DNA from 2 places in the Streptomyces sp. NPDC057743 genome. Region 2 is predicted to be linked to the other one. Evidence: predicted binding sites of a transcription regulator. Region 2 holds the regulator's gene; the other holds the start of a gene.
The links. The regulator HrcA, encoded in region 2, represses chaperone genes, less so after heat shock. The targets are predictions, from matches to a motif close to TTNGCACTCNGNNNNNCNGAGTGCNAA.

Region 1 (3,364 bases), on a different contig from region 2:
CCCCGCTTAATCCCAGGGCTTCTCCCCCATATGACCTGTACAATCGAAACGGTATTTTGTACGGATCACGAACCAACTCTGCCTGACGCAGAGCTGGCGCGACCGCTCGGCGGCCGCGGTCCCCTGCCACACGCAGCCACCTTCTTCGGTGCGGACCACGCGGTATCACTCGGTCCTGCGCGAGAGGACAGCTCTCGGCGCGCACCCGTGACGACCTCGCGGGGCGGCGCTACCAGGCGGCAGAAAGGCCCGGCCGTGGCATCCGCGGTCAAGGATTCCCGTCCCGGTTACGGACAACTGTTGCGCACGCCCGGCGCGTGGACCTATCTGGTGCCCGGCTTCCTGGCCCGGCAGCCGTTCGCGATGCTGACCATCGGCATCGTCCTGCTCGTCCAGTCCACCACCGGCTCCTACGGCACCGCCGGCGCGGTCTCCGCCGCCACCGGCGTCTCGATGGCCCTCTTCGCCCCGCAGGGCGGCAAGTTGGCGGACCGGTTCGGCCAGCGGGCGGTGCTCGTCCCCGGCGTCCTGGTGCACGTCGCGGGCGTCTCGGCGCTGATCGCGCTCGCCCTGGCGCACGCACCCCTGTGGGCGCTGCTGGCCGTCGCCGTCCCCACGGGCGCCTCGACGCCGCAGGTCGGCCCGATGGTGCGGGCCCGTTGGGCGGCGAAGCTGGGCGGCACCCCGTTGATGCCGACGGCCGCCGCCTTCGAGTCGGTGACCGACGAGTTCACCTTCGTCGTCGGCCCGGTGCTGGCGACCGCGCTGTGCACCGGCATCCACCCGGCCGCCGGCCTGGTCGCCGAGGCCGCACTGACGCTCGCCGGCGGCCTGCTCTTCGCCTCGCAGCGGCGCACCCAGCCGCCGGTCCACCGGAAGAGCGCCACGGATCAGGCACGGGTCTCGGCGCTGTCCGTCCCTGGTGTGCGCGTCCTGATCGTCGCGTTCCTGGGGATCGGCTCGGTCTTCGGCGGGATGCAGGTCTCGCTGACCGCGCTCACCGAGCACATCGGGCAGCCCGGCCTCAACGGCGTCCTCTACGGGATCTTCGCCGGCGGCAACATGCTCGCCGGCATCGCCTGCGGCGCGATCGCCTGGAAGGTCGGACCGCGCCGCCGCCTGCTGGTCGCCTACGGGCTGCTGGCGCTGGCCACCACCCCGCTGTGGGCGGTGACCGCGGTGCCGCTGCTGGGCGCCGTCGGCCTGGTCGTCGGCCTGTGCATCGCCCCCGCGCTGATCACCGGCTACACCCTCGTCGAGTCCCTGGTCCCGGCCTCCGCCCGGACCGAGGCGTTCACCTGGCTGACCGGCGCGGTGGCGCTGGGTCAGGCGGCCGCGTCCACCCTCGCCGGCCAACTCGCGGACCGCTTCGGTCCCAGCTCCGGCTTCCTGGTGCCGCTGGTCGGCACGGCGCTGGCCCTGGTGGTGCTGCTGAGCCTGCGCGCCCACCTGATGCCCCGTTCTTCAGTGGTCGTCACCGGGTCGGCGGGCGCCGTCGACGAGCCGGAGCGGGAGCTGAGCCGCGCCTGAACGGGCCCGAAACCGGGGGTGCTGGCGGGCGTGGAGTCCGTCACCGTATGCCGCTCGCGGTGGACTGGGGCGCCGGAATACTGCAAGATGGAGCGTCGTTAGCACTCAATGAGTGAGAGTGCCAGGAGGAAGTCAAGTGCCGACCTACCAGTACCAGTGCACCGCGTGCGGCGAGGGCCTTGAGGCCGTGCAGAAGTTCACCGACGACGCGCTCACCGAGTGCCCCAGCTGCAACGGGCGCCTCAAGAAGGTGTTCTCGGCGGTCGGCATCGTCTTCAAGGGCTCCGGCTTCTACCGCAACGACAGCCGCGGCTCGTCGTCCAGCAGCAGCCCGGCCAGCAACTCCTCGTCGAGCAACGGCTCGTCGAACGGCTCCTCGTCGTCCGATGCGTCCTCGACGTCCGGCTCCACCTCGTCGTCCTCGGACAGCAAGGCGACGACCACGGCCGGCACCGGCTCGGCCGCCTGACCAAGGCCCGACGCCCGCGAGCGGACTTCCGGGCCCCGCCGCTCCCCAGCAGGAGCGGCGGGGCCCGCCGCATTCCCGGGGGCCGGTCGCTTCGAACGCCCGCGCGCCGGCGCGGGCGCCCGATAGTGTGATCGCATGGCTGATGCGGAGATTGGCGTTATCGGCGGGTCGGGGTTCTACTCCTTCCTGGATGACGTGACCGAGATCACGGTGGACACCCCCTACGGGCGGCCCAGCGACTCCTTGTTCCTCGGCGAGATCGCCGGGCGCTCGGTCGCCTTCCTGCCCCGGCACGGCCGCGGCCACCATCTCCCGCCGCACCGCATCAACTACCGCGCCAACCTCTGGGCGTTGCGCTCCCTCGGTGTGCGGCAGGTCCTCGGCCCGTGCGCGGTCGGCGGGCTGCGCCCCGAATACGGGCCCGGCACGCTGCTCGTCCCCGACCAGCTCGTGGACCGCACCAAGTCCCGCGCCCAGAGCTACTTCGACGGCGAACCGCTCCCCGACGGCAGCGTCCCCAACGTCGTCCACCTCACCTTCGCCGACCCGTACTGCCCCACCGGCCGGCAGGCGTCCCTCGATGCCGCGCGCGGCCGCGACTGGGATCCGGTCGACGGCGGGACCCTCGTGGTGATCGAGGGGCCGCGCTTCTCCACCCGCGCCGAGTCGCGCTGGCACGCCGCCCAGGGCTGGTCGGTGGTGGGCATGACCGGCCACCCCGAGGCCGTCCTGGCCCGCGAACTGAGCCTGTGCTACACCTCGTTGACCCTGGTCACGGACCTGGACGCGGGCGCCGAGACCGGCGACGGCGTCTCCCACGAGGAGGTCCTGAGGGTCTTCGGCGAGAACATCGGCCGGCTCCGCGAGGTCCTCTTCGACACCGTCGCCGCGCTCCCCACCACCGCGGACCGCACCTGTCTGTGCACGGACGCGCACCAAGGGTGGGACCTGGGGATCGAGCTGCCGTAACGGGGCGGGCGGGGGCGCGGCGCCCGCTCAACTCCCCTGCCGGGTGACGTAGTTGTCCACAGGCTCGTAACGGCTCTGGGGCTGTCCACAGGCCGCAGCGGGCTGGGGTGAAGTACGGCACGGTGGTGACCGCGGGCCCGAGCGCGGGGCCCGCCTGTGACCGTGTCCGTTGCACGTCCGCACCCCAGGCGGTGATCACCATGCCCACCCCGTCCCCGGCCCTACCCACGCCCCCGCGGTGTGAAGTGCCCCACTTTGCCCCCGTTCTCGCGGGCGGTATCCGCTCCCGATGGCGCGGGCCCGCCCGCCGCCGGCTGCTCGTCGCCGGCCTCGCAACGGCCGCCGCAGCATGGGCCACTGGCCTGTCGCACGGCCCCGGGGAGCCCGCTTCCGCAC
Region 2 (3,364 bases):
CGGGCACCGGCTTCGGCTTCTTCCAGGGGGGAGTGAGGTCGGGGCTGTAGTGCCTGCTGTGCATGGGGTTGGTTCCCTACGGGTCGGGGGTCGGACAGTCGGTGGGTTGGGTGGCGAGCGGTGCCACGGGCGCTGGGGTGGGCGAGCGTCGGGAGGGGGGCGGGGCAACGGCCTTCGGGTCAGGGCGAGTTGGCGGTGCCGAAGCGGGCCGCCAGGGCGTCCCGTTGCGCGCGGACGAAGGCCGCGTCCACCACCGCGCCGTGCCCCGGCACGTACCGGGCGTGCTCGCCGCCCAGGGCCAGCAGCCGGTCGAGCGCGGCGGGCCACCGCCGGGGCAGCGCGTCCGGGCCCGCCTGGGGTTCGCCGGACTCCTCCACCAGATCGCCGCAGAAGACGACGTCCCGTTCGCCGGGCCGGCCGGGTACCAGGACGGCCAGGTCGTGGGCGGTGTGACCGGGGCCGACGTCGACCAGCAGCACCTCCCGCCCCCCGAGGTCGAGGGTCGTTCGGCCGTCCACCTGGTGGCGCGGGACGACCAGGTGGTCCGCGGCCTCGGCGGCGGCCTTCGGGTCCACGCCGTGCCGGACCGCGTCCTGCCGCAGCGCCTCCCCGCCGCCCCGGAGCAGCCCGGCCACCCCGGCCGCGCCGTACACCTCGACGCCGGCGAAGGCCGCGGTGCCCAGTACGTGGTCGAAGTGCGGGTGGGTGAGCGCGACATGCGTCACATCGCGGCCCAGCACCCCGCGGATCGTGCGGCGCAGCTCTGCCCCGGCGGCGAGGGTCGCACCGGTGTCGACGAGCAACACCCCGTCGGCGCCGGCGATCACGCCGACCGTCTCGTCCCAGCCGGGCATCCGGCGCCGGACGACCCCGGCGCCGAGCCGCTCCCAGCCGGCCTCTTCCCAAGTGGTGCGCATGGCAGGACGCTAGCGCCCCCGCGATAGCGTTGCCCTGCACCCGGTGGAAACCCGGCGGAATGCCGGCGGGCACGAGTATCTCGTGGGGCGCGCCGCGGTGCGCCCCCGGCGCGGGCCCGGGGCGCCAACAAGGCGTCGTATAAGGGATTTCCAGGGGATCGCTCGGGGAACTCTCCGGGACGGCCCGGGGTCGGACCAGACGGTGGTGGGTAAGCCCTCAGTGCGCCCGCCCTTGCTGTATCCGCTCCGCCCGGCCGTACACTGGCTGCGGGTCTGGCACTCGGACCAGGTGAGTGCCAGTAAGAGACGACCGGCGGGACGGCCGACTGGAGGTGGCGAAATGCTCAGTGAACGCAGGCTTGAGGTGCTGCGCGCCATCGTCCAGGACTACGTCGGGACCGAGGAGCCGGTCGGCTCCAAGGCCCTCACCGAGCGCCACAAGCTGGGCGTCTCCCCGGCCACCGTCCGCAACGACATGGCGGCCCTGGAGGACGAGGGCTTCATCGCCCAGCCACACACCAGCGCCGGCCGGATCCCGACCGACAAGGGCTACCGCCTCTTCGTCGACAAGATGGCCGGCATCAAGCCGCTGTCCGTCCCCGAGCGGCGGGCGATCCAGAATTTCCTGGACGGCGCCGTCGACCTCGACGACGTGGTCGGCCGCACCGTGCGGCTGTTGGCGCAGCTCACCCGACAGGTCGCGGTGGTGCAGTACCCGTCCCTGACGCGGTCCACCGTCCGGCACGTCGAGCTGCTGGCGCTGGCCCCGGCCCGGCTGATGCTGGTGCTGATCACCGACACCGGCCGCGTCGAGCAGCGGCTCATCGACTGCCAGACGCCGTTCGGCGAGACGTCCCTGGCGGACCTGCGCGCCCGGCTCAACAGCCGGATCGTCGGCCGCCGTTTCACCGACGTCCCGCAGCTGGTGCAGGATCTCCCGGAATCCTTCGAACAGGACGACCGGGCCACGGTTTCGACAGTACTGTCGGTGTTGCTGGAGACTTTGGTGGAGGAGACCGAAGAGCGGTTGATGATCGGCGGCACCGCCAATCTGACGCGCTTCGGGCATGATTTCCCCCTGACCATCCGGCCGGTGCTGGAAGCCCTTGAGGAGCACGTGGTGTTGCTCAAGCTGCTCGGGGAGGCAGGCGACTCGGGCATGACCGTACGCATCGGGCATGAGAATGCTCACGAGGGTCTGACGTCCACCTCGGTCGTCACCGTCGGATACGGTTTGGGCGACGAGGCCGTCGCGAAAATGGGCGTGGTCGGACCGACCCGCATGGACTACCCCGGAACGATGGGAGCGGTACGCGCAGTGGCACGTTACGTCGGACAGATCCTCGCGGAGTCGTAAGTGGCCACGGATTACTACTCGGTCCTCGGCATCAGCCGTGACGCCTCGCAGGACCAGATCAAGAAGGCTTTCCGGCGGCTGGCGCGAGAGCTCCACCCGGATGTGAACCCGGATCCCAAGACCCAGGAGCGGTTCAAGGAGATCAACGCCGCCTACGAGGTCCTGTCGGACCCGCAGAAGAAGCAGGTCTACGACCTCGGCGGCGACCCCCTCTCGCAGGCCGGCGGCGCCGGCGGTGCGGGCGGCTTCGGCGCCGGCTTCGGCAACTTCTCCGACATCATGGACGCGTTCTTCGGCACGGCCTCGCAGCGTGGCCCGCGCTCGCGGACCCGCCGCGGCCAGGACGCGATGATCCGCCTCGACATCGAGCTGAGCGAGGCCGCGTTCGGCACCACCAAGGACATCCAGGTCGACACCGCCGTCGTCTGCACCACGTGCAGCGGCGAGGGCGCGGCGCCGGGCACCTCGGCGCAGACCTGCGACATGTGCCGCGGCCGCGGCGAGGTCTCGCAGGTCACCCGGTCCTTCCTGGGCCAGGTCATGACGTCCCGGCCCTGCCCCCAGTGCCAGGGCTTCGGCACGGTCGTCCCGACCCCGTGCCCGGAGTGCGCGGGCGACGGCCGGATCCGCTCCCGCCGCACCCTCACGGTCAAGATCCCGGCCGGTGTCGACAACGGCACCCGGATCCAGTTGGCCGGCGAGGGCGAGGTCGGCCCCGGCGGCGGCCCCGCCGGCGACCTCTACGTCGAGATCCACGAGCTGCCGCACCCGGTGTTCCAGCGCCGCGGCGACGATCTGCACTGCACGGTCACCATCCCGATGACCGCGGCGGCGCTGGGCACCAAGTGCCCGTTGGAGACGCTCGACGGCATGGAGGAGGTCGACGTCCGGCCCGGCACCCAGTCCGGCCAGTCGATCCCGCTGCACGGCCGCGGCGTGACCCACCTGCGCGGCAACGGCCGTGGTGATCTGATCGTCCACGTCGAGGTGCAGACCCCGAGCAAGCTGGAGCCCGAGCAGGAGGAACTGCTGCGCCGGCTGGCCAAGCTGCGCGGCGAGGAGCGCCCGCAGGGGCAGTTCCAGCCCGGGC

Region 1: a site for HrcA is predicted at 1,629-1,655, ahead of ACFVFQ_RS27895 (FmdB family zinc ribbon protein). Genes of this name have one in related genera too.

The regions. Positions count from the first base shown of each region.
Region 1 is NZ_JBHVJX010000028.1:34,297-37,660, forward strand. Features, by position in the region: gene ACFVFQ_RS27890 (MFS transporter) at 256-1,530, shown strand; gene ACFVFQ_RS27895 (FmdB family zinc ribbon protein) at 1,667-1,999, shown strand; gene ACFVFQ_RS27900 (S-methyl-5'-thioadenosine phosphorylase) at 2,135-2,968, shown strand.
Region 2 is NZ_JBHVJX010000024.1:107,087-110,450, forward strand. Features, by position in the region: gene ACFVFQ_RS26195 (DUF3097 domain-containing protein) at 1-64, opposite strand, end outside; gene ACFVFQ_RS26200 (MBL fold metallo-hydrolase) at 180-917, opposite strand; gene hrcA (heat-inducible transcriptional repressor HrcA) at 1,258-2,274, shown strand; gene dnaJ (molecular chaperone DnaJ) at 2,275-3,364, shown strand, end outside.